3 regions of the Gordonia sp. IITR100 genome follow, and region 2 is predicted to be linked to each of the others. Evidence: predicted binding sites of a transcription regulator. Region 2 holds the regulator's gene; each other region holds the start of a gene.

Region 1 (10,485 bases), on a different contig from region 2:
ACGCAAGTCCGAACGCGGGGTGCAGCGGGAGTTGATCGACGCGCTTCTCGTCGACCCATCGCAGTTCCGTGGATTCGAAGTTGGCGACCGTGCGGACCGGCGAGTCCGTCTCGGCGATGACCGTCGTGTAGGTCCATCCGCCGGGCGCCTCGAGGGTGACGACCGCGGCGACGACGCGCAGGTCGTCGGCGGTGATCCCGGCTTCTTCCTCGGCCTCGCGGATCGCGGTGTCGATGGCACCCTCGTGCGAGTCGCGGGCCCCGCCGGGCAGCGCCCACGTGCCGCCCTGGTGCGACCACGCGGCGCGGTGTTGGAGGAGCACCCCGGTCGATCCGTCCGGCAGCGGCGCCCGCAGCAGCAGACCTGCCGCGCCGTGGATACCCCAGTATCGAGAACCGTCGGGATCGATCACCCAGCCGTCGCCGTCGCCGCGCACCACGCCTCCTCGCAACCCGGTCGCCCCGACCGGGTGCCTCCACCGTAAGTGAGATGCGCAACACCTGCCAGGGAGACCGCGAAGCCCTCTCATCGCGGCTCGGAACCACGAGGTGCCATCGGCAAGTACCCGGTCACGCGCGAACCGCCGAGGTCGGCGGCGCCGCGCCGGTCGACTCGGGAGGAACCCGGCACGATGACATAGGGTGAAACACGCACGACCCGGTGAACGATGACCCAGATGACACAACCCCTGACGTTGATCGCCCGGTCACGCGAATCCGGAACGGGGAACCGGTGACCGTAGGACCGCACCGGAGACGATCCAGCGTTTGAGAAGGGATCAGGTAGGTGACCGGCGACGCGTCCTCCGTGCGGACGGCGCTGACGCGTGGCGGTCGCACGATCCGTCCGGCGCAGGCCTCACCCCCGATCCGCCAGGTGCTCGCCGACCGACGCGAACTCGTCGCCACCGCCCGGGAACGCGCCCAGTCCCCGTTCCAGACCCTGCGCCACTTCGCCGTCACGACCCCGGGCAAGCTGATCATCATCTGCGGAATCCTGGCGCTCGGCTGTCTGAGCACCGGCCTGTACGCATCGACGGTCCTGGAGGACCGCACCCAGACCCTGCAGCGCCTCATCGATCGGACCGAACCGCTCGCCGAGGCCGCGCAGGTTCTCTACAGCTCGCTGTCGATCGCCGATGCGTCGGCGAACGCGGCCTTCATCTCCGGCGGACTGGAGACCCCCGATCTGCGACAGCGCTACTCCGACGCGCTGGCGACGGCGTCGTCGTCGCTGATCCTGGCCACCGGTACCTCCAGCGAACCCGGTTCCGGCATGGTGTCGGACCGGGCCGAGCAGGCGGTCAGCGCCGATCTCGAGACCCTGTCCACCTCGATCCCGGTCTACAGCGGACTCATCGAGACGGCGCGGACGAACAACCGGCTCGGCAACCCGGTGGGATCGGCGTATCTCGGCCAGGCGTCGTCGATGATGCAGGACCAGATCCTCCCGGCCGCCCAGCGCCTCTACGAACGGCGATCGATGGCCATCGCCGACCCCCAGCAGACCCTCACCCGTCCACCCTGGACCGTGTATGCGCCGCTCCTGTTCCTGCTCGCCGCGCTTGTCCTGACGTCGCGCTACCTGGCGCGGCGGACCCGGCGGCGGTTCAACATCGGCATCGTGGCGGCCATCTTCGCCCTCAGCGTCGGGACCCTGTGGTTGCTCGCCTCCGGTCTGATGTCGGTGGCCGCCACCAGCGATGCCCGCACCGAGGGCGCCGACCCGCTCCGCGACCTGACCGCCGCCCGGATCCTCACCCAGCAGGCGCGGTCGGCCGAGACGCTCTCGCTCATCCGCCGCGGTGATCAGGGCGGTCTCGAGCGCAGCTTCTCCGCGGCGACCAGCGAGATCGGCAACATCGTCGACGACGTCCGCGAGGGCACCGAAGACGGCGACAGCGCGGTCACCGGCGAACAACTGGACACGGTCACGGCGGCGCTGACCGAGTGGCGCCGCACCGACGCCGCGGTCCGCCGCTACATCCAGACCGGCAACTTCGGTCTCGCGCGCCTGCACACCGTCGGCGACGGACCGGACAGTTCGGCCCGCGCCTACACCGCGGTGGACACCGCGCTGGTCGATGCGATCACGACTGCCCGGAACTCCTTCCGGGACGACATCAACACCGCGCAACGGGTCCTCGGGTTCACCGGCACCGGCATCCTGCTGCTCACCGTCTTCGCCGGCGTCGCGGTCGTGGGCGGTCTCATCCCGCGCATCCGGGAGTACCGATGACCGTCCCCTCGCCTCGCCGCCTGCTGACCGTCGTGGTCCTGCTCGCGCTCACCGGCCTCGTCGCCACCGGCTGCGTGCGTTTCCCCGCACCCGACTCACCCCCACCGACGGCGACCGCCGGGCAACCGATGCTGCCCGGCGTCCAGTTCGACGTGCCCGTCGAACCGCCGCCGAGTTCCGAGGCCTGCAACGCGACCCTGACCCTGCGGCCGCCCGCCCAGATGCCGCCGCCTGCTCAGATGCCGATCAATTCGACGATGGCCGGCATCCTCGAGCGGGGCCGGCTCATCGTCGGGCTCGACATCGGGTCCAACCTGTTCAGCTTCCGCGATCCGATCACCGGCGACATCCAGGGCTTCGACGTCGACATCGCGCACGAGATCGCCGGCGCCATCTTCGGCGACGACCGCCGCGTCGAGTTCCAGGTGCTGAGCTCGGCGCAGCGGATCGACGCCCTGCGGGACATGACGGTCGATCTGGTGATCAAGACGATGAGCATCACCTGCGACCGGTTGCGCGACATCAGTTTCTCGGCTCCTTATTACGTCGCGTCCCAGCGCATCCTGTCGTTCCGGAACTCGAACGTGACCGGTCCGGCGCAGCTCGCCGACAAGCGGGTCTGCGCCGCGCGCGGGACCACCTCGATCGGTCGTATCCAGGCCATCCAGCCCCGAGCCAAGATCGTCAGCACGACGACCTGGGCCGATTGTCTGGTACTGATGCAGCAGGGTCAGATCGACGCGGCGACCACCGACGACGCGATCCTCGCCGGTCTCGCCGCGCAGGATCCGTGGTTGCGGGTCGTCGGCCCCAGCCTCGGCGAGGAGTTCTACGGCGTCGGGATTCCCAAGGGCCAGGACGACATGATCCGGTTCGTCAACGGCGTGCTCGAGCGCATCCGGGTGACCGGCCGCTGGCAGGAGATCCGGGACCGGTGGCTGTCCATCCTCGACAGTGGGTACGGCGCTCCCCAGCCGTACTACCGGGACTGATCCCCATGGACGACGCGGCCCGAAACGATCACGACACAGACGACGTCACCCACGGCGAACGGGGCGACGACCTCGGCACCCAGCGGGTCTCGCTCGACGCCCTGCTCGGCGACGACGACACCGGCCTCGACGGTCCCGGCCCGGGCGGTGGCCGTCCCGGTGGTGAGGACGCGGAGACGACCGCGAAGGTGGTCGACGTCGGCACCCAGCGGGCCGACCTGGCGGCGCTGACCGAGGGCCCCGACGACATGGACGACACCACCGACCCCCGGCCCGGCCGACGCACCGACCCGGATGTCGGAACCCAGGCCGTCGCACCGGTGTTCACCGTGGGGGTCGACCCCGACGACCGGACCGACCGCGTCGAACGGCAACCTCCGGCCGTGCCCCTTCCGGAACCCGACTCGGGTCCGCTCGGTCGGCGTCTGGTTCCGCGGCGTCGGCCGCCGGTGCACGAGCGGCGGCTCGGCAGCGGCCTGGTCGAGATGCCGAAGATCACCGACATCGAACCCGAGGACGCCGTCATCGACGACCCGGTGATCGCCGACAGCAAGCGGTTCTGCTGGCGCTGCGGCAAACCCGTCGGTCGAGCCGAGGGCGAGGGCGCCGGTCCCCCGACCGGCGACTGCGGCAACTGCGGCGCCCGGTACTCCTTCGTCCCGGGACTGGCTCCCGGAACATTGGTCGCCGACCAGTACGAGATCGCCGGCGCCATCGCCCACGGCGGCCTCGGTTGGATCTACCTGGCCATCGACCGCAACGTGAGCGACCGGCCCGTCGTCCTCAAAGGCCTGCTGAATTCCTCGGATTCGGAGGCGCAGCGCGTCGCGGTCGCGGAACGGCAGTTCCTGGCCTCGGTCAACCATCCCGGGATCGTCAAGATCTACAACTTCGTCGAGCACGTCGACGACGATGACCGCTTCGGTTACATCGTGATGGAGTACATCGGCGGCCAGACGCTCAAACAGATCACCGCGGGCGATCCGGACAACTCCCTGCTGTCGGTGGAGCAGGGCCTGGCCTACATCCTGGAAGTGCTTCTCGCCGTGGGCTATCTGCACTCGGTCGGCCTGGTCTACAACGACGTGAAACCCGAGAACATCATGGTCGGCAGCGACGAGGTGAAGCTGATCGATCTCGGCGCCGTCTCGCCGATCAACGGCTACGGGCACCTCTACGGCACGCCCGGGTTCCAGGCACCGGAGATCGTCAAGACCGGACCGCAGATCGCGACCGACATTTACAGCATCGGACGCACCCTCGCAGTCCTGACCGTGCCGATGGAGATGCGGAACGGACGCTACGTCGACGGTCTGCCGGCCGCGTCGAAAACGCCTGTCTTCCGCAACAATCCGTCGTACTACCGCCTCCTGCAACGCGCCACCGCCCCCGACCCGGCCGATCGGTTCGTCTCCGCGGAGGAGATGAGCACCCAGGTGCTGAATGTGTTGCGCGAGACGGTCGCCGTGCACACCGGGGTGCCGCGGCCCGCGCTGTCCACGGTCTTCACCCCGCAGCGCTCGACGTTCGGCACCGACCTGATGCTCGCGCCGGTCGACGGCTTCTTCGACCCCGATCAGGCGGCGTTCTACGATCCGGTGGACATCGCCAACGCCCTGCCCGTCCCGCTGGTCAACCCCCTCGACCCGGCGGCGAGTCTGCTCACCTCGGCCGCGCTGTCGGACCCGCGACAGACCCTGGATTCCATCAACACCGCCCGGGCAGAAGGTTTCGCCTCACTGTTCGGCGGCCGGCCGGTCAAGAACGCCCACCCGTCGCGGGAGATCGACCTCGCCGAGGCCCGCGCGCATCTGCAGCTCGACGACGTCGACACCGCGCTCGCCCTTCTCCAGGAAGTCCGCGCCCACCACGGTGATTCGTGGCGGGTCGAGTGGTACATGGGCATCTGCGCGTTGATGAACGACGAACCCGAACTGGCCTACGAGCGCTTCGACGAGGTCCTCGGTGCGATGCCGGGCGAGGTCGCGCCCAAGCTCGCCGTCGCCGGTACCGCCGAACTCATCGGCCGCTGGCTGGCCGACGAGAAGGGTCCGGCGAAGTCTGCCGAGAAGATCGCCAAACTGTATGACGTTGCGCAACATCACTATCACGATCTGTGGCTGACCGATCACAGCATCGTGACCGCCGCGTTCGGTCTGGCCCGGCTCGCCGTGGCGGCCGGTGACATCGATGCCGCGATCCAGCCGCTCGACGAGGTGCCGGCCACCAGCCGCCACTTCAACACCGCGCGCGCGACGGCGATCATCGCGCTCGTGCACGGGCGACCCACCTCGCAGGTGACCCGCGAGCAGATCGTCGAGGCCGCACGACGTCTCGAGCAGATCCCGGACACCGAACCACGCAAGGCGCGGATGCTGCTCATAGTGCTGGGCACCGCGCTGGGCTGGATTCATGACAATCCCGACGACGCCAAGCAGGACAACGAACCCTCGACTCTGCTCGGTTTCCCGTTCACCGAGTACGGCATTCGCACCGGCACCGAACGTTCACTGCGCCAACTGGCCCGCCTGACCCGCACCAACCGGGACCACCGGTTCATGCTCGTCGACCTCGCCAACTACGTCCGGCCGAATACGTTGTTCTAGGGCTATTCGAAGAACGTCCCTGCTGCGTTGCGCACGAGAGGGTCTTCGCGCAAGAGCTCCGCGAGGTGGGCCTCGACAAGCGATATGCGGGTACGACGCACGCGCCGTGGTGGTCGGACGTCGATGACGTGGCTGGTTTTCAGCCATGAGCGGCGCGCTTGATCGCCGGGCCCCCGGCTCCCTGCGGAGCTTGCGGAAGGCGCGTCAGCCCGGTTCCCTGAGGAGCGCCCGGAGCTTGCGGAGGGCGCGTCACCCCTGCTCCCTGAGGAGCGCCCGGAGCTTGCGGAGGGCGCGTCACGAAGGGTCCGGCGACCGAGCCCGCGAAACCCTTGTGTGGTCGGTCCGTGGATCTCGTCGCGCACGGTGTTCAGATGTTCTGCGAACCGCCGGGGTATGTCGGGTCGGCGGTTCAGGCGACCGGGATTGGGCGGTGCGCCGGCTTCGGCGTTCAACCGCCAGACGCAGCGGCCTTCGTCGGGTCCGGATCGGGCGATTCGGGTGGTGTACTGCCCGGGTTGGTCGCCGACCATCCGGTTATGTCGCGGGCAAGCAGGGGCGAGGTCGTCGATGTCGGTGAGACCGCCCTTGGCCCAGTCTCGTTCGGCGTGATGAAGCTCGATGTGGGTGGCGGGTTGATCGCATCCTGGTGCCGAACACACTTCCCCGTCGGGGCGGGTGAAGGAGACGAGGCGCTGTTCGCGGGTGGCGAGGCGTTTGCCGCGCCCGAAGTGCAGCGGCACAGTGGTGGCGTCCTTGAAGATCGCCAACCACGGCTGGACGTCACCGGCCATCGCGATCAAGTCCCGGATGGGCAGCAGGGTGCCGGTGGCGGTGGTCGCGAGTCCGGCTCCCCGGATCAGGTCGGAGAGGTCGGCTTTGATGATCAATTGGACGGGCAGGCCGCGATGCGACGTCCCGAGTGCGCCGTCGGCGAATCCGGCGGCCAGTGCGGCGTCGAGCGCGTCGTGATTGGTCTGGGCGAGGGTGCGACCGTCGCGGTCGGCTGCCGAGGCCAGGGCGTCGGGGTCGGCGGTGCCGGCCGGTCCGGACGGTGAGGCGGGGTCGTCGGGGTTGTTGAGTCCGGGTTTGCCCCAGACCGCGAACATCATCGTCAGGCGGGCGTGGAGTTCGGGTGTGAGGGTGCCCGAGATCTTGGCGGTGCCATCGGCTCGTTGGCGTCCGATCCACAGGCCGCGGCGTCGTTTCTGCTCGGTGTCGTCGGACAGCGTGCCGTCGGGATCGAGGTGGGCGAGCAGTCGCGAGCCGAGCTGGGTGATCTCGGCGGGCGTGTGGGCTTCGGCGATCTCGGCCATCTGCCGCTCGGCGGCGACTTTCACGTCGTGTTCGACAGCATGCGGGATCTGGTCGAGGACATCGATGGCGGCCTGGACGTGCCCGGTTCCCACGGATCCGGTGGCGAAAGCTTCTGCCAGCGTGGGGTGTTCAGGTTCGAGACGGTCGCCGTTGAGGCAAGTCAGCGCGGCGGTGGCGTTCAGCTGCTTGCGTCGACGCATCGGGTTGGAGATCCGCAGCCGATGGGTCATGAACTGCATAAGTGTTCGGCAGCCGGTCTTGCGGGGCAGATCACGAGCCTCGATTTCGGCGATTTGGCGGTCGCCGGCGTAAGTGGTTCGAGCGATCGCGCGTTCGGTAGCGGCGGCGACTTCCATCAGTTCTTCGTCGGTACACGGGGACAAGTCGACGGTCTGCAGTTTGTCGAGGGTCGCGTGCAGATCGGCCACCAACTCGACGGCGCGCGGTTGCGGCGTTATTGATTCGTCAGACATTGTCACCCCCCCCCGGAGACGTTTGCACGAATACATGATCGAGTGTAACGGCTATGCCGCTGGCGTGCAATGGTTTTCGTTGACCATCCGCAGAGCTCATCTTGTCGGTGGTGCGTGGTAGGGGCAGCCGAGGCTCGCTCAATCCTGCGACTTAGAATTACCCGGCCACCACCGCCGCCGACTGCCGCGCGATGGCCAGCTCTTCATTGGTCGGGACTACGAGCACGTCCACCGCGCTGTCGTCGGCCGAGATGCGTCGAGCCTCCTTGCCACGCTGAGCGTTTCGCTCGTCATCGACGATGATCCCGAACCCTTCCAACCCCGCCAGCGCACGGGCGCGGACGACTGCGGAGTTCTCCCCCACCCCGGCCGTGAAAGTGATGGCATCGACGTGGCCGAGGGCGAACGCGTACGCACCGAGGTAGCGGCGCAGACGGTGGATGTAGACGTCAAAGGCGCGTCGGGCGGCGTCGTCACCGTTGTCCATCAATTCGGTGATCGCGCGGAAGTCGTTCTCGCCGCACAGACCTCGAAGTCCCGAACGCTTGTTGAGCAGCGTGTCGATCTCGTCGACGGACAGGTTCGCCACCCGGTTCAGATGCAGGACCAGCCCGGGGTCGAGGTCACCGCTGCGGGTCCCCATCACCAGCCCCTCGAGCGGGGTCATCCCCATGGACGTGTCGATCGGCTGCCCGCCCGCGATGGCCGACGCCGACGCGCCGTTGCCCAGGTGCAGCACGATCTGGTTCAGCGACGCCGGGTCGCGGTCGAGGAACTCGGCCACCCGACCGGAGACATACTCGTGGCTGGTGCCGTGAAAACCGTAGCGGCGGATCGCATGTTCGTCCGCGACCGCACGGTCGATCGCGTATGTCGCCGACGCGTCGGGGAGACCGTGGAAGAACGCGGTGTCGAACACGGCCACCGAGGGGACATCGGGGAGCAACTCCCGGGCCGCCAGGATACCGACCAGGTTGGCCGGATTGTGCAGCGGCGCCAGCGGGGAGATCCGCTCGATCTCCGAGATCACCTCGGGGGTCACCACCGTCGGCTCGTAGAACGACCGGCCACCGTGCACCACCCGATGCCCGACCGCACTCAGTCCCGCGTCGGCCAGATCGGTTCCGTTGTCGGCGAAGAAGCGCTCCGCCCGTCGGACCGCGGCGAGGTGATCGTCGAGTTCCAGTGTCTCGGTGACGGTCTCGCCGTTCTGTTCGTGTGTCATCGACGAACCGGAGTCGCCGATCCGCTCCGCGACGCCCTCCGCGATCACTGTGCCGTCCGCCGGTTGCACCAGTTGGTATTTCAGCGACGACGAGCCGGCGTTGAGCACCAGCACCGCACCCGACGCCCCGCTCATCGGGAACCCTCGGCCTCGGCGGAGGCGACGTTCTCGGCGAGTGGGTCAACACCTTCCTGCTGGGCCTGGATCGCGGTGATGGCGACCGTGTTCACGATGTCCGACACGAGGGCGCCGCGGCTCAGGTCGTTGATCGGCTTGTTCAAGCCCTGCAGCACCGGGCCGATCGCGACCGCCCCCGCGCTCCGCTGCACCGCCTTGTACGTGTTGTTGCCCGTGTTGAGGTCGGGAAAGATCAGCACGGTCGCACGGCCGGCCACCGGCGAGTCGGGCATCTTGGTCTTCGCCACTGAGGGTTCCACCGCGGCGTCGTACTGGATCGGCCCCTCGACCAGCAGATCGGGTTGCCGCTCGCGCACGAGTTCGGTTGCGGTCTTGACCTTCTCGACGTCGGCACCCGATCCGGACGTCCCGGTCGAGTACGACAGCATCGCGACCCGGGGATCGATACCGAAGGCCGCGGACGTCTGCGCCGAGGAGATGGCGATGTCGGCGAGCTGTTCGTCGGACGGATCCGGGACGATGGCGCAGTCGCCGTACGCGAGCACCTTGTCGGCCAGGCACATGAAGAACACGCTCGACACGGTGGACACACCCGGTTTGGTCTTGATGATCTCGAAGGCCGGCCGGATCGTGTGGGCCGTGGTGTGCGACGCCCCCGACACCATCCCGTCGGCGCGCCCGGTGTGCACCATCATCGTGCCGAAGTAGGACACGTCACGCATCTTCTCCTGGGCCCGTTCCAGATCCATGCCCTTGTGTTTGCGCAGCTCGGTGTAGATCCGGGCGAACTCGTCGAGATACTCCGACTCGGCCGGGTCGATGACCGTGACGTCGGAGAGGTCGAGTCCGAGTTCGATGGAACGCTCGCGCACCGCTTCGGGATCACCGAGCAGAGTGAGGTCGGCAACGCTGCGCCGCGCAAGCCTGTTGGCGGCCCGCAGGATCCGGTCATCGTCGCCCTCCGGTAACACGATGTGCTTTCGGTCGGCGCGCGCACGGGAGATCAGGCGGTACTCGAACATCTGCGGCGTCACCACGGTAGGCGTCGACACGTTGAGGTTGCGCATGACCTTCTCGGGGTCGACATGGGTCTCCATCATCGCCAGTGCGGCCTCGATCTTGTGTACCGAGCCCACCCCCACCTTGCCGCGCGTGTGAGCGGCGGTACGCGCGGTGTCGTAGGTGCCCTGCGGGCAGCTGATGATCGGCAGGGTCGGCTTCAACCCGCTCACCAGCGCCTCGATCATCGGGTGCGGTTTGAGTCCGCCGTTGAGGATGATGCCGGCGAGACGCGGGAAACCCTGTGCGGTGTTGGCGTTCACGAGTGCGAGGAGAACATCCGACCGGTCGGCTGGCGTGATGACGACGGTGCCGTCGGTGAGCCGCTCCAGGATGTGCTCGACGGTCATGCCACCGACCATCACCCGGAGCGCCTCGCGGTCGAGCAATTCCTCGTCACCGCTGTACATCGTCGCGCCGAGCGCCTCCTTGAGCTCCCC
Region 2 (10,485 bases):
CCGAGATCGTGCCGCTCTATGCGCGACTGTCGATCGCCGAGCAGCAGAAGGTGTTCTCCCCCTCCGACGGACGCCGGATCGTGCTGGCGACCAACGTCGCCGAAACGTCGGTGACCGTGCCCGGCATCCGCTACGTCATCGACACCGGCACCGCCCGTATCAGTCGGTACTCGACCAGGACCAAGGTCAATCGTCTTCCCATCGAACCGGTCTCACAGGCCAGTGCCCGGCAGCGGGCCGGTCGATGCGGTCGTGTCGCCCCGGGCGTCTGCATCCGTCTCTACAGCGAGAACGACTTCGACTCCCGGCCGGCCTTCACCGACCCGGAGATCCTGCGCACCAACCTCGCGGCGGTCATCCTCCAGATGACCTCGCTGAAACTGGGTGAGATCGCCGAGTTCCCGTTCGTCCAGCCGCCCGACGACCGCGCGATCCGCGACGGTATGGGTGTTCTCACCGAACTCGGCGCCATCACCGTCCCGCGCGAGGGCGGGCCCCCGCGACTGACCCCGATCGGCCGGTCGATGTCGCGGATCCCGGTCGATCCCCGGGTCGCCCGGATGCTCATCGCCGGACACGAACTGGGTTGTCTCGACCACCTTCTCGTGATCGCCGCCGCGATGTCGCTCCCCGATCCACGGGAACGGCCGGCCGAGCACCGGGAGGCCGCCGACGCCCAGCACCGGCGCTTCGTCGTCCCGCAGTCGGACTTCCTGTCCTACGTGGAGCTGTGGCGGTACCTCGGCGAACAGCGCAAGGAGTTGTCCGCCAGCCGCTTTCGGCGCATGTGTGAGCGCGAGTACCTCCACTTCCTGCGCATCCGGGAATGGCAGGACCTCCATCGGCAGCTGACCGAGATCGTCAAGGACCTCGACTGGTCGGTCGCACCGACCGAACTCGACGCCGACGCCGTCCACCGATCCATCCTGTCCGGGTTGCTCAGCAACATCGCCGCCCGCAACACCGAGGGCCGCGAGTTCACCGGTGCGCGCAACACCACGCTGATGATCTTCCCCGCTTCTCCGCTCGCCAAGAAGCCGCCCGCCTTCATCATGGCGGCCGAGGTCCTCGAGACGTCGCGCCTGTTCGCCCACACCGTCGCCGGGATCGATCCGCTGTGGGCCGAGAAACTCGCCGGGGATCTGGTGAAGCGCACCCACAGCGAGCCGCACTGGTCGGCGAGACGCGGAGCGGCGATGGCCTACGAACGCGTGACCCTCTACGGGGTCCCGCTCGTCGCCCGCCGGCGCGTCGACTACGGCCCCATCGACCCGGTGGTCTCGCGGGAGCTGTTCATCCGGCACGCTCTCGTCGAGGGCGATTGGCGGACGCAGCACGCCTTCTTCGACCGCAATCGCAAGCTTCTCGAGGCCGCCTCGGACGTCGAGAACCGCACGCGCACCCGGGGTCTCGTGATCACCGAGGACCAGCTCTTCGAGTTCTACGACCAGCGGCTACCGTCCGACGTCACCTCGGCCCGGCACTTCGACACCTGGTGGAAGAAGGCCCGCCGTGCCGAACCCGATTTGCTGGATCTGCGCCCCGAGGACGTCACGGGAGGCACCGACGTCGCCCCCACGGACTATCCCGGCGCCTGGCAGCAGGGCGACACCCGACTCGAACTGCGCTACCGGTTCGAACCGGGCGCACCCGACGACGGCGTCACCGTCGTGATCCCGCAGGCACTGCTCCCCCATGTCCGACCGGCCGGTTTCGACTGGTCGGTACCGGGCATGCGCGCCGAACTGGCCACCGCACTGGTCAAGTCGCTACCGAAACAGCTGCGCAAGAGCATGTCACCCGCGCAGCGGTTCGCCGAACTCGCGCTCGGCCGGCTCACCCCGCGCAAAGAGCCGCTGGCCACCGGGCTGGCGCGCGAGCTCTCCGCGATCACCGGGATGCGGGTGACCGCAGCCGATTTCGACACCCACCGGGTACCGCCGCACCTGCGCATGCATTTCGCGGTGGCCGACGACTCCGGGCGGATCGTCTCCCGCGCCGACTCGTTGCCCGAACTTCAGCAGACCGGAACGCCCGCGGCGCCGAAGACGGTGTCGCGCACCCTGTATCGGACCTGGACCGCAGACGGGATCGGCTCGCTCGCCGAGCAGACCACGGTCGATGTCGCGGGGCAGCGGCTGACCCGGTACCCGACGATCGACGTGGTCTCCGATGCGAAGGGCCACGCGCGGGGCGTCGTCGTCGTCGATGCGGCGAGCCCCGAGACACGAGATCGCCTCCTGCGACGAGGGATCGTCGCCCTCCTCGACCTCGCGATACCTCCGCTGCACAAGCGGATCGCCGGCTCGCTGAGTCCGGTCGAACGACTCGCCCTGAGCCAGAGCCCGTACTCGACCATCGAGGCACTGCTCGCCGACTGCACCCGCCGGGCGACCCGGGACACGGTCGCCGACATCGACGACGCAGAGCTCGCCGCGGTTCGCTCACCGCAGTCCTTCTCGGCGCTGCTCGAACAGATCCGGCCACGGGTCGCCGCGGCCGCACCGGACTACTTCTCGCTGGCCGTCGCGGCCCTCGAACGGATGGCCCCGCTGCGGGCGGCGATCGACCGGCACGCCGGTTCGCTGGCTGCCGACGACGTCGCCGAACAGGTCGCCCACCTCGTGTTCGACGGATTCGTGGCGGCCACCGCGCGACGCCACCTGGAGAATCTGCCGCGCTATCTCGACGGCGCGCAAGCACGTCTGGAGGCACTACCCGCGTCCGCAGCACGCGACCAGGCCGGGGTGGCCGCCGTCGATCGCGTCGTCGAACGGTGGGCCCAGCGCATCGAACAGGTACCCGAGCACCGGCGGGCGGTGGTCGACGACGAAGCGCAGTGGCTCGTCGAGGAGTTGCGCGTGGGGCTGTTCGCCCAGCGTCTCGGTACCGCGTTCCCGGTGTCGGAGAAACGGGTCCTACGAGCTCTGGACCGACTCGGCTGACACGGGTTCGGCGAGCGCGCTCCCGGAACCCGATGCCGCCTTCAGGTCGTCGATCTCGCGCTGGAAGTCCTCCACCGAGTCGAACGACCGGTACACCGAGGCGAAGCGCAGATACGCCACCTCGTCAAGATCGCGGAGCGGACCCAGGATGGCGAGTCCGACCTCGTTGCTGGGGATCTCGGCCGATCCACTGGCGCGCACCGTGTCCTCGACCTGCTGGGCGAGTTGCGCGAGCGCGTCCTCGGCGACGTGGCGGCCCTGACAGGCTCGCCGCACGCCGCGCATGACCTTCTCCCGGCTGAACGGTTCGGTCACGCCGTTGCGTTTGACCACCGCGAGCACGGCGCTCTCCACGGTCGAGAACCGGCGACCGCACTCCACACAGGAGCGACGGCGGCGGATGGCCTGCCCTTCATCTGCGACACGCGAGTCGATGACCTTGGTGTCGTCGTTCTTGCAGAAGGGGCAGCGCATCGTGTCCTCACGCAGGTCGCGGGACGCTGGAACGCACCCGAAGCGTGCGCCCCGCCGCTTGTCGGCCGGCCCCTGTGACATCGAGGATACCGCCCGGCCTCAGCGGTACCGGGGGGTGAGCAGGGGCTGGCCCACCTGCAGCGCGCTCGACCCCAGATCGTTCATCGCGACGATCTCGTCGATCACGACCTCGCGCGGCATCTCGGGTGCCACCCGGCCGGCGATCGAGCTGAGCGAGTCCCCCGAGCGCACGTGGACGACCTCGGCACTCACGGCGGACGGGGTCAGCGAGTCCGAGTAGTTCTGGCCCACGACACCGAACACCCACACGACGAACGCCAGCCCGACGCCGGCGAGGAGCGCGACCGCGGTGCGGCGGCGCCGACGGAACACCGCCGCGTCGGGTCCGACCGGGCCACGCCCGCGCACCCCGACCGGAGAGCCACAGTGGGTACCGCCCACCCGCGGGGTCACCGGCGACGCACCCCGCGGTCGGGTGCCGGCCGGCCGGTTGTCTATCGGCCGGCCGCCGTCGGACAGCGGGGCGCGCGTCCGGACCCGATCGGCGCGGTCGGTGGGGGGCCGGACAGCGTCGGGACGGTCGGTGCGGACGGGAGCGACGAGAGTGGCGGTGCGCATGGTGCCCTCCGGTGTTCTGGTGTCTGGATCGTGCGGGGTGTCGCGGTCGGTGTTCGAACATCGATCAGATGTTCGATGCACTGATGTTCGAATTTGTAGCACGACGGCCCGACAAAGTCTCGCGACACATCGAACAAATGTTTGAGGTGCCGGTCGAACTCCGCTAGGCTCGGACCCGGCGCAAGCCATCTACCAGCACGTTCCGAAGACGAGAGGAACCGAACATGAGTGACACCGGCGATAGGCGCGGCCGAGCGCGGGGCGCCGACGACGAGGCCCCGTTCGACGCCGCCGCCGCCGAGGCCTCACTCACCCCGCGACAGGCCGGGGTCCTGGAGGTGATCCGCCGCTCGGTGCGCGAGCGCGGTTATCCGCCGAGCATCCGGGAGATCGGCGACGAGGTCGGCCTGGCCTCGACGTCGTCGGTGGCCCATCAGTTGCGGACGCTGGAACGCAAGGGGCTGCTCAAGCGCGACGCGAACCGTCCCCGTGCGGTCAACATCGCCCCGAGTGACACCCCGTCGCCGGACACCCCGACGGCCGGCCAGCTTCCCGAGCCGACCTTCGTGCCGGTTCTCGGCCGTATCGCGGCCGGCGGTCCGATCCTGGCCGAGGAGGCCGTCGAGGACGTCTTCCCGCTGCCCCGTGAGCTGGTCGGCGAGGGATCGCTCTTCCTGTTGCGCGTCGTCGGCGAGTCGATGATCGACGCCGCGATCTGCGACGGCGACTGGGTCGTGGTCCGGCAGCAGAACGTCGCCGACAACGGCGACATCGTCGCGGCCATGATCGACGGCGAGGCCACCGTGAAGACCTTCAAGCGTCAGGGCCCCAACGTCTGGCTCATGCCGCACAACGAACTGTTCGATCCGATCCCGGGCAACGATGCCGTCATCCTCGGCAAGGTCGTCACCGTGATGCGGCGAGTCTGACCTCTCCGCCGACCGAACCGTCGAGCACCGCCGCGGCAGCCTCGCGCGCCGCGGCGGGATCCGAGGTGGCCAGGGCGGCCTCGGCGGCGGCCCGGCAGTCCGGTGCGGACACCTCGCCGAGCCGGGCCCCCACGGCCGCGGCAGCAGCCGGCGCGCTGGACAGCGAGGTGACGCCGAGACCGACGAGCACGCAGGCGAGGTTCGGATCGGCGGCGGCCTCGCCGCACACCCCGACCGGCTTTCCCTGACGTGCGCCCGCTGCCGCGACTCCCGCGATGAGGCTCAACACGGCCGGTTGCCACGGGTCGGTCAGTCCGGCGAGATCGGCCGACATCCGGTCGGCCGCCATCGTGTACTGGGTCAGATCGTTGGTGCCGATGGACACGAAGTCCACCTCGGCGAGGACGGCTTCGGCCAGGATCGCCGCCGCGGGCACCTCGATCATCACCCCGGCGACCAGACCACGGCCACGGACCTCGGCGGCGAAGGTGCGCGCCTCCGCCGGCGAGGCGATCATCGGCGCCATGACCCACGGCGCGACGGCCGACCCCGACGCGGCCTGCGCGATCGCGTCGAGCTGATGCGCGCGGATCTCGGGGTGCGCCAGCGCGATCCGATCACCCCGCACGCCGAGCGCTGGGTTCGATTCGTCGGGATGGGTCACGAACCGGAGCGGTTTGTCGGACCCGGCGTCGAGGGTGCGGATGACCACCTTCTGCCCGTTGAACGCATCGAGCACCTCCCGGTAGATCGCGGCCTGCTCGTCCACCGACGGTTCGTCGGCACGCTCGAGGAACGCGAGTTCGGTGCGGAAGAGCCCGACGCCCTCGACTGGGTACCCGGCCGCGGCGCGTGCCGACGATCCGTCGGCGACGTTGGCGAGCACCGCCACGGCCACCCCGTCGGCGGTCTGCCCCGGACCGGTCCAGCCGGCGACGAGTGCGGCATGCCGCCGATCCTCGTCGACGCGAGCCCGGGCCGCCTCCGCATCGGGCTCCACCTCGATTCGCCCGGTGCTGCCGTCGACGAGAACGGTTGTGCCGGGCTCGATCTCGTCCAGGTCGGCCACCGCCACCACGCACGGGATCCCCAGCTGGCGCGCGATGATCGCGGTGTGGCTGGTCGGTCCGCCGAGGCGGGTGACGAGGGCGATGGTGCTCGTGGGGTCGAGGCCCGCGGTGTCGGCGGGCGCGAGGTCGTCGGCGAGCAGGACCGACGGCACCTCCGGAGTGGGCACACCAGGTTCGGGTAGGCCGAGCAGTTCGGCGAGGACCCGGTCGCGCACGTCGTTGAGATCGGTGACCCGCTCGGCCATCAGTCCGCCGAGCTTGGTGAACACCGCCGCGAACTGTTCGGTGGCCGCGACGGCAGCGGCCTCGGCGGGGGCGCCCTTGCCGATGAGCGCGGTCGCGGCACCGATCCAGCCGCGGTCCTCGGCCAGGCCCGCCGTCGCGGCGAGCACCTCGGCCGTCACCCCGGTGTTCTGCGACGCGCGCGTGCGCAGCCGCGCCGCGACGGCGCCGGCCGCGGTGGCGAAGCGCGAGACCTCGTCGGCGCGCCGTTCCTCGGCGATCTCCACACCGACGCCGAGCTTCTCCGGCGAGTGGTCGGGTCGCTCGCCCGGCCACAGCGCGGGACCGTGGGCCAATCCGCCGACCACCGGGGTTCCCGTCAGGATCTGCGCCATCGTCTTGCCTCTCACTCGACTATCGATGTGACCACCGTTACAAAAAGTGCTTGACTTGTCAACACAAACAGGCGTAAACACAATTACTACAACATCCAATCCCACACGCCTCAACAAGCGGGTGGTCGAAACCGGAGATCGGAGCGGTGTGTACGCCGAGGAGAGACAACAGGCGATCGTCGACGAGGTGCGCCTCGCGGGGCGGGCATCCGTGGCCGCGCTCGCCGAGAAATTCGACGTCACCAGCGAGACCGTCCGACGCGATCTCGCGGTACTGGAACGCGCCGGACATCTCCAGCGGGTCCACGGCGGCGCCGTGCGCGCCGAGATCATGCGCACCCTCGGCGAGCTCGGGATCGACGAACGGGAGTCGAGCCAGATCGAGCAGAAGACCGCGATCGGCCGGGCGGCCATCCGGTTCCTGCCGCCCGACGGCGGCTCGGTGCTCTTCGACGCCGGCACCACCACCTACCGCGCGGCCGAGGCGACCGCTCCCGATCGGAGGCTCACCCTGTTCACCAACAGCCTGCCCATCGCCGGCCTGCTCGCGGGAACCCATCCCGACGGTCTCCATGCCCTCGGCGGACGCGTACGCGGTCTCACCCAGGCGACCGTGGGCGTCGACACCGTGGACGCGCTTCGCCGACTGCGCGTGACCACCGCCTTCATCGGGACGAACGGCCTGAGCGAGGCCCACGGGTTGTCGACACCCGACCCGGACGAGGCCGCGGTCAAGGCGGCGATGGTCGCAGCCGCGCAACGGGTCGTAGTCCTTGCCGACAGCTCGAAGATGGACCGCGAGGACCTCACCTCCTTCGCCGGACTCGACGACGTCGACGTCCTCATCACCGACTCCGGGATCGACCCGGCCTATTCGGCGGCCCTGTCCGCGCGTGGCGTCGAGGTCGTGATCGCATGATCGTCACCGTCACCGCCAACCCGAGTCTCGACCGCACCCTCGAACTCGGCGCACCGCTCGCCCGCGGCGAGGTGCAGCGCGCCGGCGTGGTCCGCACCGAGCCGGGCGGCAAGGGCGTCAACGTGGCCCGGGTCGTCGCGGCCGCGGGCCTGGCCACCCGCGCACTGCTCCCGGCGCGGCCGGGCGACCCGTTGCGGGCCGCACTCGACGACCTCGCACTCCCCTACGACGCCGTGCCGGTCGAGGGCGAGGTCCGGTCCAACATCACCATCGCCGAATCCGACGGGACGACCACCAAGATCAACGCACCGGGCGTCACCTTGACGGGCCCGGATCGCGAGGCGCTAGTCGGGCTGATCCGTGAGCACGCCGGCTCCGCGCAGTGGGTCACCCTCTGCGGTTCGCTGCCTCCTGGCGTCCCCGACGACTGGTACCGCTCGATCGCCGACGACCTCGTCCTCGCCGGATGCCGGGTCGCGGTGGACACCTCGGGCGCTCCCCTCCGTGCCAGCGTCACCGGTCGCGTCGACCTGATCAAGCCCAACGAGGACGAGCTCGCCGAACTGACCGGAGCCGACCCCGGACAGCTCCGAGAAGCACTCGCGCGCAACGATCTCGGACCGGTCATCGACGCCGCTACGACCATCGCCGAGCAGATCGGGGGCAACGTCCTCGCCACCCTCGGCGCCGTCGGGGCCGTGTTGGTCACCGCATCCGGCGTGTGGTCGGCGACCCCGCCGCCGATCGTCCCCCGCAGCACCGTCGGCGCCGGCGACTCGTCACTGGCCGGCTACCTCATCGCGCAGAGCACCGGGGCCGCGCCCGCCGACTGCCTCCGGTCGGCCGTGGCGTACGGCGCGGCGGCGGCATCGCTCGCCGGCACCCAGGCCCCCACGCCCGACCACCTCGACCTCCCCGGCGTGCGGGTGACCGAACTGTCGGGAGCCGCGCGCATGACCTGACGGCACCGTCCCGGCGGGTCCTCACATCCATCCAACACCGCACCCATCCAGCACCGACTCCATCCACCATCGACCCACCCAGCACCGACCCCACCCTTTCCACCGAAGGACATGCCATGACCGAGCAGATCATCACCGACCAGACGGTGAGTCTCGACGTCGACGCCGGCGGCGATCCCGCCGCCGTCATCACCACGCTCGCCGACGCCCTCGCCGCGGCCGGCCGGACCACCGATCCCGCCGACCTCGCGCGGGCCGCACTGGACCGAGAAGCCAAGTCCGCCACCGGACTTCCCGGCGGCATCGCCATCCCGCACGCCCGTACCGCGTCGGTGACCGCGGCCAGTCTCGCCATGGCGCGGCTGTCCCGCAAGGTCGACTTCGGCGCACCGGACGGGCCGGCCGACCTGGTCTTCCTCATCGCCGCGCCCGAGGGGGGTGCCAGTGCGCACATGAAGCTCCTCAGCTCGCTGGCGCGCTCACTCGTCCGGCCCGACTTCGTGGCCTCGCTCCGCGCGGCCGAGAACGAGGAGCGGGTCATCGAATTGGTCAACGAGGCCATCGACCCCGCACCCCCTGCCCCCGCCACCGCGCCGACCGCCACCCCGTCGACCCCTGCCCCGTCGACCCCTGCCCCGGCCGCCGCGGCAGCACCAGCGACGTCTACCAAGGAACCCGAAGGTGCGCCGGCCCACCCGGACTCGGACCGGACCCCGGACCCGGGACCGGCCACGCCGCGCATCGTCGCGATCACCGCGTGCCCGACCGGCATCGCCCACACCTACATGGCGGCCGACGCCCTGAAGTACGCCGCCGAGCGGGCCGGCGTCGAGTTCGCGGTGGAGACCCAGGGGTCCTCGGCGACCACGGCCTTCGATCCGGATGTGATCGCGTCGGCCGACGCCGTCATCTTCGCCACCGACGTCGGGGTCAAGGACCGCAACCGGTTCCGCGGCAAACCCGTCATCGCATCCGGGGTGAAGCGCGCCATCAACGAGCCCGACGCGATGATCGCCGAGGCGGTCGCGGCGGGGCGCGACCCGAACGCGGCGCGCGTCACCGGCGACGGCGCGGACGCGGACGCGGCCGACTCGTCGAAGTCGGGCATCGGTCTCGCCGGCCGTACACGCCAGGCACTCATGACCGGTGTGAGCTACATGATCCCGTTCGTCGCGGCGGGCGGACTGCTCATCGCGCTCGGCTTCCTGCTCGCCGGCTACGAGGTCGCCAACACGAACCTCGACGACGGCGGCACCCTCAGCGACGGCGCGTTCATCGCCCTGAACAACAGCCTCTGGGATCTGCCGGCAGGCGGGTTGTTGCAGTACCTGGGCGCGGTGAGCTTCGCGATCGGCTCAGGCGTGATGGGCCTGGCCGTACCGGTCCTCGCGGGCTACATCTCCTTCGCGATCGCCGACCGCCCCGGTATCGCACCCGGTTTCGTGGCCGGCATCGTCTCGCTCGCCGTGGGCGCCAGCTTCATCGGCGCACTGATCGGCGGTCTCATCGCCGGCGTGGTGTGCCTGTGGATCGCGCGGACCCCGGTGCCCCAGTGGGCTCGTGGTCTCATGCCGGTCGTGGTCATCCCGCTGTTCGGCAGCATGATCGTCGGCGGACTGCTCTACATGGTCCTCGGCAAACCGCTCGCCTGGCTGACCGAGCAGATGAACAGCGGCCTCGAGAGCATGTCCGGCGGATCGGCCATCGCCCTCGGCATCGTGCTCGGCCTGATGATGTGCTTCGACCTCGGCGGACCGGTCAACAAGAGCGCGTACCTGTTCGCCACCGCCGGGATCGCCGACGCGGCGACTGCCGGACCCGCGCAGTTCCAGATCATGGCGGCGGTCATGTGTGCAGGCATGGTGCCCCCGCTCGCCCTGGCTCTCGCCACCGTCGTCCGACCGGGCCTGTTCACCGAACCGGAGCGCGA
Region 3 (10,485 bases), 240 kb from region 2:
TGCCGCCTGGGCGCCGGTCGGCGAGTCCTCGACGGCCAGACAGTCGGCCGACGGGACACCGAGCAGTTCCGCCGCGCGCAGGTAGGGATCGGGCGCGGGTTTGCCCACCGCCACCTCGTCGCCGCAGACCGTCGTGGTGAAGCGTCCACACCCGATGGTCTCCAGGGCCACCTCGGTCAACTCCCGCACCGTGTTCGTCACCAGCACCATGGGGATCCCTGCCCCGGCCACCAGGTCGAGTGCTTCGGCTGCGCCGGGACGCCACGGCAGGTCGTCGGCGAACAGTTCGGCGACCCGATCGAGAGTCCAGCGTCCGTCGGCATCGGGATCGCGCTCCGCGGCGGACAGACCGGCCGCGTCATGCACCTTCGCCAATGCGTCCGGCAGCGAGTTCCCGAGAGTGGATTCGCGGAGTTCCGGTGACATGACGATGCCGTGCCGGGCGGCCAGTTCCGCCATCGCGACGTCCCAGATCGGTTCGGAGTCGAGCAGCGTGCCGTCCATGTCCCACAGCACGGCAGCGGGGAGTCGCGCACCCGAGGGTGAGGTGGGGCCGGCGGTGGAGACGGTGGGGGCGGTGTCGGTCACCCCTGCATCATCGCAACCCACCGCTCGGTGGGCTCGTCGGCGGGGTAGAACAGCTCGATGGTCAGCTCCTCGAGGGTGACATCGCGTGGGGAGCCGAACGTCGTGAGGGTGCTGAAAAACGACAGCACCTGATCGCCGAGTGCGAGCCGGAACGGCACCAGCAACTGCGGTTGTCCCCCGACTCCGGCACGGTCGCGGGCGAGACGTCCGTCGAGTGCGGCGACGGTCGGATATCCCGAGACCTCCCGTTCGAGGGCGGCGAGGCGCGGATCGCCGGTGATCCGCGCCATCCGCCGGAGCAACTCGAGCAGGTAGGTCGCCCACTCGTCGAAGTTGTGCGTGGCCCGCGCGAATCCGTCCGGATGCAGCGACACCCGGAACAGGTTGACCGGTCCGGTCTGCAATTCGGGCGGCAACAACTCGAGAAGGGTGAGCGCGGTGTCGTTGGCCAGCACGACGTTCCAGGTCCGGTCGAGCGCCATGCCCATGTTCGGGTTGTGGGCGTCGAGCAATCGCTGGACCGACGACCGGACGTGGGCCATCGTGTCCGAGTCGAGCGGTTCCTCGCTGTAGCGGGGTGCGTGCCCGGCAGCGAGGAGCAGCGAATTTCGTTCTCGCAGTGGAACATCGAGCCGCTCGGAGAGCGCCTCGAGCAGCGCCGGACTCGGGCGTGACCGGCCGGTCTCGACAAAACTGAGGTGACGCGGCGAGACACCGACCTCGTAGGCGAGATCCAGCTGGCTCACCGAGCGGCGAGAGCGCCACTGCCGCAGCATGCTTCCCACCTCGACGGTCATGGGGTCATGGTAGGTCCCGGGCGGGAGCGCGGCGACTACCTCACGGGTAACGGTCGTCCGGCGATCAAGACCGCAGACAGGACTCGATCAACTCCAACGAGTGTCCGATCGTCTGGGCGAGGACCTCTTCGGGTTCACCGTCGAACACTTCCCGGGAGGCGCTGACGCGGCCGCGGTGATCCAGTCCGAACCACACCGTTCCCGGTGCCGCCTCGTCGGGTTCGGGACCGGCCTCACCGGTCACCGCGACGACGAGGTCGGCGTCGAACAACCGGGCGGTCGATGCCACCATCGCGCGCGCCGCGGTCTCGCTCACGACCGGCCCCTCGGGCACGTCGAGCAGTTCGTACTTGACGTCCTTGTGGTAGGCCACGACCCCGCCGCGGAACCACGTACCCGCGTTCGGCGCCTTGCTCAGTTCGGTTGCCAGGTTCCCGCCGGTCAGCGATTCGGCGACCGCGATCCGGACGCCTGCTTCCATCGCGGCGTCCGCCACGCGCTTGCAGGTCTCCGAGAAATTACTCACATCCGACATGTGTCGCTCCCTTCGTGTCCGCGTCGACCATCGCTGGTTGGTATCCACAGGGCCGCGCCTCGAAACGACTACCTGGTAGGTAGTGGTGCCGGCGGCGCGGGTGCGAGACGTTGGGGACATGACCCGCATCGAGAACGACCCCGTTCGCACACGGCACACGACGGTGTTGATCTCGCCGGCGATGGGAGTGCCGGCGCGTGTGTACCGGCGCTTGACGGAGGCCCTGAGCAGAGCCGGACTCGACGTCGTGATCGTCCCTCGGCGAGGGATCGAGGAGGGAAGCGAGCCACCGTCTCGACGTTCCGACTGGTCCTATGCCGACGAGGCGGACGATCTGGCCGACGCCGTGACCGCCGCCCGGACGGAAACCCCGGAGACGAGGGTCCTGGTGCTCGGTCACAGCCTGGGTGCACAGCTGGCGGCGTTGGTGGCGTCACGGACCGATCGTGCTCCCGACGGGATCGTGGCGATCGGCGCCTCGGTCCCCCACTTCCGACACTACGGCGCACGCGGGATCCCGCTCGCCGCACTGGCCGCGTCGGTCACGCCGGTCGCGGCGGTGCTCGGCCGGTGGCCACGACGCGGCTTCGGCGGTCCGACGCCGCGCACGCTGATGCGGGAATGGGCGCGCATGGTGCTGACCGGGTGGGCGCCGTTCGCACTCGACTCCCGAATGCGGTTGCCGGCGTTGTCGATCCGGCTGCACGACGACGAGGTCGTGTCCGGCCGCGCCGCGGACGCCTACGACGCGGCGTTCGACAAGGACGCGATGTCGACACTGTGTTACCGGGCCTCCGACGGTCCGGCCGGGGGCGTCGCGACGCACCTCGGATGGACGCGGACGCCTGATGGGATCGTCGAGCTGATCGCGCGATGGTGGGAATCTCACGCCGTCCAGGAGCCCGATCGGGACTCGACGCGGTCGCGTGTGCGCACGGCGGTTCGTTCCGCCCAGGCGCCGGTGGCGAGATAGGCCAGCACGGCGATCGCCACGCCGCACAGCGTCACCACCATCCAGAACGGTCGTGCGGTGGCGCTCAGGTCGTCGGCCACCGTTCCCACCCGTCCGGAGAACGCGATGGCACCGGACACCGCCACGCCCAGCGCCGTCCCGACCTGGCGCCCGGTGGACGCCATGGCGGAGGCGAGTCCCGCCTGGGTTCGCGGCATGCCCGACACCGCGGCATTCGTGATGGGCGCGTTGACCAGTCCGAAGCCGATGCCGAACCCGAGGTAGGCCGCGCCGAGGTAGGTGAACGGGGTATCGGATCCGACGCCGAGGAGCAGCACTCCGCCCGCCGCCATCCCGATCCCGCCCGCGAACAGTGGCGGCCGGGACCCCCGCGCGGCGACGAGGCGTCCCGAGACCGGCGCGCAGGACGCGGCGGCCAGAGCCAACGGGATCAGCATCAGACCCGCGCCGAGCGGACTCAGTCCGCGGACTTCTTGCAGGTACAGGGTGTTGACGAACAGGAACCCGCCGGTCGCCGCGAACGCGATGACCGCGCACACGACCGCGACGGTGAACGGCACACTGCCGAAGAACCGCGGGTCCAGGAGCGGCTCGTCGCGGCGCAACTCGTAGCAGATCAGGACCACAGACGAGCACGCAGCGACCGCAAAACAGCCGACGATGACGCCGGACCTCCAGCCCAGCACATGCCCTTCGATGATCCCGAACGTCACGGTTCCCAACAGCACGAGGATCAACAGCTGACCCACCACATCGGCCCGTCGAGGCTGTGGCGCCCTCGACTCGGGGACGTACCGCCGGCTGAGAACGAGGGCGAGCACGCACACCGGGACATTGAGCACGAAGATCGCCTGCCAGCCCAGGCCAGAAACCAGCGCACCACCGACGACCGGGCCGAAGGCCAGACTCGCCCCGAATGCGCTTCCCCACAACCCGATCGCCCGCGCACGCGCCTTCGGCTCGGTGAACTCAGTGGTCACGATCGACAGGGCCACCGGGTTCAGCATCGAGCCACCGACCGCCTTGACAGCCCGGGCCGCGATGAGCACCTCCGGTGTCGGCGACACCGCGCAGAGCACCGACCCGGTTCCGAAAATCGCGAGGCCGACCCCGAAGATGCGTCTGCGACCGAGCCGGTCGCCGGTGGTGCCACCGAGGATGAGCAGGCTCGCGACGACCAGCGTGTACGAGTCGACCACCCACTGGAGCTGAGACGGCGTGGCGTCGAGATCGGCGCCGATCGACGGCAGCGCCACGTTGACCGCGGAGATGTCGAGGCCGACGAGGAACATGCTCAGGCAGCAGACGACCAGGATGACGCGTCGACGCCCGGTCGTGGACATGGGGCCAATGTAGAACCCCGACCCCGGGCGCGGGCGCCGACCCGGTGAGGATCATGCTCACGGGGAACGAGACCCGCGAGGCGCCGGGATCGTCGTAGTCTGGGCCCACGCGCACCGCCGAGGAGAAAGCCGAGGTCCCATGTCGAAGATCCTGGTGTTCGGACACCGCAACCCCGACACCGATGCCATCGGGGCGGCGATCGGCCTCGCCCACCTCGAAGCCGCGCTCGGCAGCGATGTCGAGGCCGTTGCCCTGGGCCGACCGAGTCTCGAAACCACCTTCGCACTGGAGCATTTCGGACTCGACGCGCCGCGCGTCATCGAGACGGCCGCGCCGGCGAAGGTCATGCTCGTCGACCACAACGAGCGCCAGCAGAGCGTCGCCGACATCACCGACGTGACCGTCCTGAAAGTCATCGACCACCATCGGATCGCCAATTTCGAGACGGCAGCGCCGCTGTACATGCGCGTCGAACCGGTCGGATGCACCTGCACGATTCTCACCCGGATGTACGCGGAGAACGGGGTCGAGATCCCGCGTCCGCAGGCGGGCATCATGCTGTCGGCGATCATCTCCGACACCCTCTTGTTCAACTCCCCCACCTGCACCGACGCCGATCGCGCCGCTGCCGCCGAGCTTGCCGACATCGCGGGCGTCGACGTCGACGAGTACGGCGACGCGCTTCTACGGGCCGGGACCGCGCTCGGCGACGAGCCGGTGTCGGCGATCATCGGACGGGACTCCAAGAGCTTCGACATGGGGCCGAAGACGGTACGGGTCTCGCAGGTCACCACGGTCGACTCCGCCGAGATACTCGACCGTCGCGACGAGTTCCTGACGGCAATGACCGCCGAGAAGGAGGCAGCCGGCTACGACCTCTACCTCCTGCTCATCACCGATGTGATCAAGGCCGACTCGGACCTGCTCGTGGTCGGCGAACCCGCCTCGGCCATCGAGCAGGCGCTGGGTGTCACCGTCGCCGACGGCCACGCCTTCGGCAAAGGCGTCGTCTCGCGCAAGAAGCAGATCGTCCCGCAGTTGACCGAAGTGCTGGACGTCTGAGCGGTCTCTGGCCTCCCCGCGCACATCCGCAGCCGAGAGAGGACTCGTAACAACAAAATTCGAGGACAACCCAAACCGGCGCCCCATCTACCACAACGCACCGACAAGTTGTCGCCGACGAATACCGTTGCACAACAGACACTTTCGAGTTGCGAGATGCCGACTGTGGTGTACACTCGAACGTACATTCGCGGCTACGGTTCTTGGGGGGTGGCCATGTCTGACGGATCAGCGACGCCGCAGCCGCGTGCCGTCGAGTTGATCGCCGACCTCCACCGCATCGTGGACGAGTTGCAGACGGTCGACCTGGGGCCGTGCACCGATGCCGAGTTGGCCGAAGTGGCAGCCGATACCGAGAAAGCGATCGCACGGTTGACTGTTGCTGGTGACCGGCAGATCGATCAGGTCGAGGCCCGCGACCTGCCCCGCAAAGCCGGGTGCCGAACACTCATGCAGTACATGACCCACCGGCTACGCGTCTCCAACCCGATGCGACGCCGTAAGCAGATGGACGCCACCGCCACCCGCACCAGCCTCGGCGGCGAGGTCCTACCACCTGAACACCCCACCCTGGCCGAAGCGTTCGCCGCAGGAGCGGCCGGTTCCGCGCACGTGCAGGCCGCCCTCGATGTCCTCGACCAGATCCCCAACGCCGTCGCACACGATGTGAAAGTCGCGGCTGAACGGCAGATGGCGGAGATCGCCGTCGACCACACACCCGCCGACATCACCCAACTCGGTGCCCGGTTGCTGGCTCATCTCGACCCCGACGGCACATTGGCTGATGACACCGACCAGAAACGACGCCGCAACTTGTGGATCGGCCGCCAACGCGCCGATGGCACCGCCAAGATCTCCGGCACCCTCACACCCGAACTCGCCGCCCGGTTGACGATGATGTTCGCCGTATGGGGCAAACCAGGACTCAATAACCCCGACGACCCCCACTCACCGTCCGGACCCGTCGGCACCGCCGACCCCGACGCCCTGACAGCCGCGGCCGACCGTGACAGCCGCACTCCCGCGCAGGTCAACCACGACGCCCTCGACGCCGCACTCGCCGCCGGATTCGCCGACGGGACCCTTGGAAAGTCGCACCGCGGGTTGCCCGTGCAACTGATCATCAAAGCCGACCTCAACGACCTCATCCGCGAAGCCGGACTCGCCACCACCGCCACCGGCACCCTGCTTCCCATCCGGGACTTGATCGCGATGGCCGGTGAGGTCCAGCCGTGGTTGGCCATCTTCAAAAACGCCACCGCCGTCCCCCTGCACTTCGGGCGCGGGAAACGACTCGCCACCCGCGAACAACGCCTCGTCTCGTTCGCCCGCCCTGACGGCGAAGTGTGCTCGGCGCCCGGGTGTGATCAGCCCGCCACCCACGTCGAGCTTCATCACGCCCAGAAGGACTGGGCCAAGGGTGGTCTCACCGACATCGACGATCTCGCCCCAGCCTGTCCCCGTCATAACCGCATGGTCGGCGACAATCCCGGCCAGTACACCACCCACATCGAACGCTCTGGACCCGATGAAGGCCGCTGCCTCTGGCGACTCAACGCCGAACCCGGCGCACCACCCAACCCCGAACGCCTCAACCGCCGACCCGACATCCCGCGGCGATTCACACAACACCTGAACACCGTGCGCGAGCAGATCCACGGGCCACCAACGCGGTCCGGCGATCACGCGCGCCCGAACAACCGGCACCACGACGACGCGCGTCGATCATGGTCGAGAACCAGCCACGTCATCGACGTGAGACCACCCCGACCCGGCCAACGACAGCTCCGACCCTCCCTCGTCGAAGCATTCCTAGCCGAGTACCTCGCACGCAACTGACTGCGCTACAGCGCAAGAGGACCCGTCGTAGCTCGTCGACCTCCTTCGTCCCTTGCTCGGCCCGGCGGCTATCGCTCCTCATACCTCAGTGTCTGCGGCCTGACGGCCGTCGTGGACTGCGAAAGAACCCGTTGCGCTCGGCGCGAGCCCAATCACTGCTCCCTGAGGAGGCCGGAGCATGCGGAGGCCTTCACGAAGGGTCCTGGTGAGTCGGGTTGCGAAGACCCTTCGTGACGCACCCTCCGCAAGCTCCGGGCGCTCCTCAGGGAGCGGGGTTGGTCGCCCTCCGCAAGCTCCGGGCGCTCCTCAGGGAGCGGGGTTGGTCGCCCTCCGCAAGCTCCGGGCGCTCCTCAGGGAGCGGGGTTGGTCGCCCTCCGCAAGCTCCGGGCGCTCCTCAGGGAGCGGGGGCAGGGCGTTCTTTCGGATCAGGGAGCAGGGGCTGGTGAGTAGCTTGGCGCGTCGAGACGTTCCGCATTCGTCGGATCGTCTAACTGCCCACGCCCTCCCCGTGCCGGCCCGCGCCGCCGGCGAATCTGCTTGCGCCGGCCAGGGTGTCGGTGGCGAGCGAGACCATGCCGTGTCGGAGTTCGTTGGCGATGGCCGCGTCCGTGTCCAGGCCGTCCTGTTCGAGGACCGACAGCCGGTCCTGGCGCATGCACGTCTGCGGGAACGCGGCGACCTCGGTGGCCAGTGCGATCGCGGCCGGTAGCGCGGTCCCGGACGGGACGACGCGATTGGCGAGCCCGATCGACAATGCCTCGTCGGCGGTTACCGCCCGGCCGGTCAGCACGAGATCCATGGCCCGGCTCTCGCCGATCAGGCGCGGAAGTCGAACGGTCCCACCGTCGATCAACGGGACGCCCCAGCGCCGGCAGAACACCCCGAAGACGGCGTCGTCGTCGACCACACGCAGGTCCGCCCACAGCGCCAGCTCCAGTCCGCCGGCCACGGCGTGCCCGGAGATCGCCGCGATGACCGGCTTGGACAACGTCATTCGGGTCGGACCCATAGGGCCGTCACCGTCGGGTGCCACCCGATTCGGGTCACCGTCCGAGATGGCCTTGAGATCGGCTCCGGCGCAAAAGGTCCCGCCTTCTCCGTGAAGCACCGCGACCGACACCGAGTCGTCGGCGTCGAACCGCCGGAAGGCATCCGCCAGCGCATCGGCGGTCGCGCGGTCGACGGCGTTGCGCCGATCCGGCCGGTCGATCCCGATGATCCGCACCGGCCCCTCGGACCGCTCCAGAACCGTCATGGCCTGTCCCCCGTCCCTCGATCCGGTGGCGAAGTACGTCAGGTGTTGAAGTACTTCGCCTCCGGATGGTGCAACACGAACGCGTCGGTCGACTGCTCGGGATGCAACTGCAACTCCTCGGACAGTTCGACGCCGATCCGTCCCGGCTCGAGCAACTCCATCATCTTCGCCCGGTCCTCGAGGTCAGGGCAGGCGCCGTAACCGAACGAGAAACGCGCGCCGCGGTATTCGAGGTCGAAGAAGCCCTGGGCGTTCTCCGGGTCCTCGCTGGCCATCGTGCGGTCGCCGAACGCGAGTTCGCTGCGCACCCGCTGATGCCAGTACTCGGCGAGCGCCTCGGTCAGCTGCACGCCGATGCCGTGCACCTCGAGGTAGTCGCGGTAGGCGTTGTCGGCGAACAGCTTGTTGGCGAAGTCGGCGATCGGCTGTCCCATGGTGACGAGCTGGAACGGCAGCACGTCGACCTTGCCGGCCGCCTTCGCGTCGGCGCGGGACCGGATGAAGTCCGCGATGCACAGGAACCGCGACCGCTGCTGACGCGGGAACGTGAAGCTGAACCGCACCGGCGCATCCGGTTCCGGCTCGGTGAGCACGTGGACGGTGTCGCCGTCGCTGACCGCCGGGTAGTACCCGTAGACGACGGCGGCATGCTGCAGGATGTTCTCGGTCGACAGGCGATCGATCCAGTACCGCAGGCGTGGCCGCCCCTCGGTCTCGACGAGGTCCTCATACGACGGCCCGTCACCACCGCGGGCGCCCCGAAGACCCCACTGACCCAGGAACAGCGCGCGCTCGTCGAGGAGCTGCATGTAGTCCGCGATCGGGACGCCCTTGACGATCCGCGACCCCCAGAACGGCGGGGTCGGGATCTCGTTGTCGGCGGCCACATCCGAGCGGGCCGGCACCTCGACGGGTTCCTCGGCGGCCTTGCGCTTGGCCGCGATCCGCTTCGATCGCTCATGGCGGGCCTTGCGTTCGGCGGCCTTCTCCGCCGCGGCTCTCGCCTCGTCGCTGTCCGGGTCGGGTCCCCCGCCACGCTTGGTCGCCATGATGTCGTCCATCAGGCGCAGACCCTCGAAAGCGTCACGCGCATAGTGCACGTCGCCCTCGTAGGTCTCGGAGAGATCGTTCTCGACGTAGGAGCGGGTGAGTGCGGCGCCGCCCAGCAGCACCGGGTACTCGTCGGCGAGCCCACGGGAGTTGATCTCCTCGAGGTTCTCCTTCATCACCACGGTCGACTTGACCAGCAGCCCGGACATCCCGATGACGTCCGCCCGCTTGTCCGCGGCGACGTCGAGGATGGTCGCGATCGGCTGTTTGATGCCGATGTTGACGACCTCGTACCCGTTGTTGGACAGGATGATGTCGACGAGGTTCTTGCCGATGTCGTGCACATCGCCCTTGACGGTGGCGAGGACGATGCGTCCCTTGCCGTCCTCGCCGGTGGCCTCCATGTGCGGCTCGAGATGCGCCACCGCGGTCTTCATCACCTCGGCGGACTGCAGCACGAACGGCAGCTGCATCTGGCCCGAACCGAAGAGTTCGCCGACGGTCTTCATCCCGGCCAGCAGCGTGTCGTTGATGATCGTCAGCGGCGGGACCTGGGTCATTGCCTCGTCGAGGTCGTCGGTCAGACCGTTGCGCTCACCGTCGACGATCCGGCGCTCCAGGCGCTCGAACAGCGGCAGCTTCGCCAGTTCCTGGGCCCGCGACTCACGCGCCGAGGCGGCCGAGACACCCTCGAACAGCTCCATGAGCTTCTGCAGCGGGTCGTAACCCTCACGTCGCCGGTCGTAGACGAGGTCGAGGGCGACCTCGCGGTGCTCCTCCGGGATCCGGGCCATCGGCAGGATCTTCGACGCGTGCACGATCGCGGTGTCGAGGCCGGCCTGCACGCACTCGTGCAGGAAGACCGAGTTGAGCACCTGTCGCGCAGCGGGATTGAGCCCGAAGGAGATGTTCGAGATGCCCAGCGTGAAGTGCACGTCGGGGTGGGCCTCGTGCAGCCGGCGGATCGCCTCGATGGTCTCGATGCCGTCGCGTCGGACTTCTTCCTGACCCGTCGAGATCGGGAAGGTCAGCGTGTCGAGGA

What was found. Region 2 encodes LexA, which represses DNA repair genes until DNA is damaged. Its sites were predicted from a motif close to CGAACANNTGTTCG; they were not measured.
Region 1: a site for LexA is predicted at 7,651-7,664, ahead of B1818_RS15420 (HNH endonuclease signature motif containing protein). Genes of this name have one in related genera too.
Region 3: a site for LexA is predicted at 5,477-5,490, ahead of B1818_RS08265 (HNH endonuclease signature motif containing protein). Genes of this name have one in related genera too.

The regions. Positions count from the first base shown of each region.
Region 1 is NZ_MVKV01000011.1:139-10,623, forward strand. It holds gene B1818_RS15395 (NUDIX hydrolase) at 1-436, opposite strand, end outside; gene B1818_RS15405 (hypothetical protein) at 787-2,238, shown strand; gene B1818_RS15410 (glutamate ABC transporter substrate-binding protein) at 2,235-3,230, shown strand; gene B1818_RS15415 (serine/threonine-protein kinase) at 3,236-5,836, shown strand; gene B1818_RS15420 (HNH endonuclease signature motif containing protein) at 5,839-7,623, opposite strand; gene B1818_RS15425 (acetate kinase) at 7,781-8,983, opposite strand; gene pta (phosphate acetyltransferase) at 8,980-10,485, opposite strand, start outside.
Region 2 is NZ_MVKV01000003.1:160,013-170,497, reverse strand. It holds gene hrpA (ATP-dependent RNA helicase HrpA) at 1-2,945, shown strand, start outside; gene nrdR (transcriptional regulator NrdR) at 2,919-3,419, opposite strand; gene B1818_RS07180 (LysM peptidoglycan-binding domain-containing protein) at 3,519-4,058, opposite strand; gene lexA (transcriptional repressor LexA) at 4,283-4,987, shown strand; gene B1818_RS07170 (phosphoenolpyruvate--protein phosphotransferase) at 4,965-6,674, opposite strand; gene B1818_RS07165 (DeoR/GlpR family DNA-binding transcription regulator) at 6,823-7,593, shown strand; gene B1818_RS07160 (1-phosphofructokinase family hexose kinase) at 7,590-8,555, shown strand; gene B1818_RS07155 (fructose-specific PTS transporter subunit EIIC) at 8,672-10,485, shown strand, end outside.
Region 3 is NZ_MVKV01000003.1:403,881-414,365, reverse strand. It holds gene B1818_RS08295 (HAD family phosphatase) at 1-504, opposite strand, end outside; gene B1818_RS08290 (helix-turn-helix transcriptional regulator) at 585-1,385, opposite strand; gene B1818_RS08285 (CinA family protein) at 1,450-1,920, opposite strand; gene B1818_RS08280 (alpha/beta fold hydrolase) at 2,039-2,893, shown strand; gene B1818_RS08275 (MFS transporter) at 2,806-4,236, opposite strand; gene B1818_RS08270 (manganese-dependent inorganic pyrophosphatase) at 4,376-5,299, shown strand; gene B1818_RS08265 (HNH endonuclease signature motif containing protein) at 5,516-7,138, shown strand; gene B1818_RS08260 (crotonase/enoyl-CoA hydratase family protein) at 7,626-8,393, opposite strand; gene metH (methionine synthase) at 8,432-10,485, opposite strand, start outside.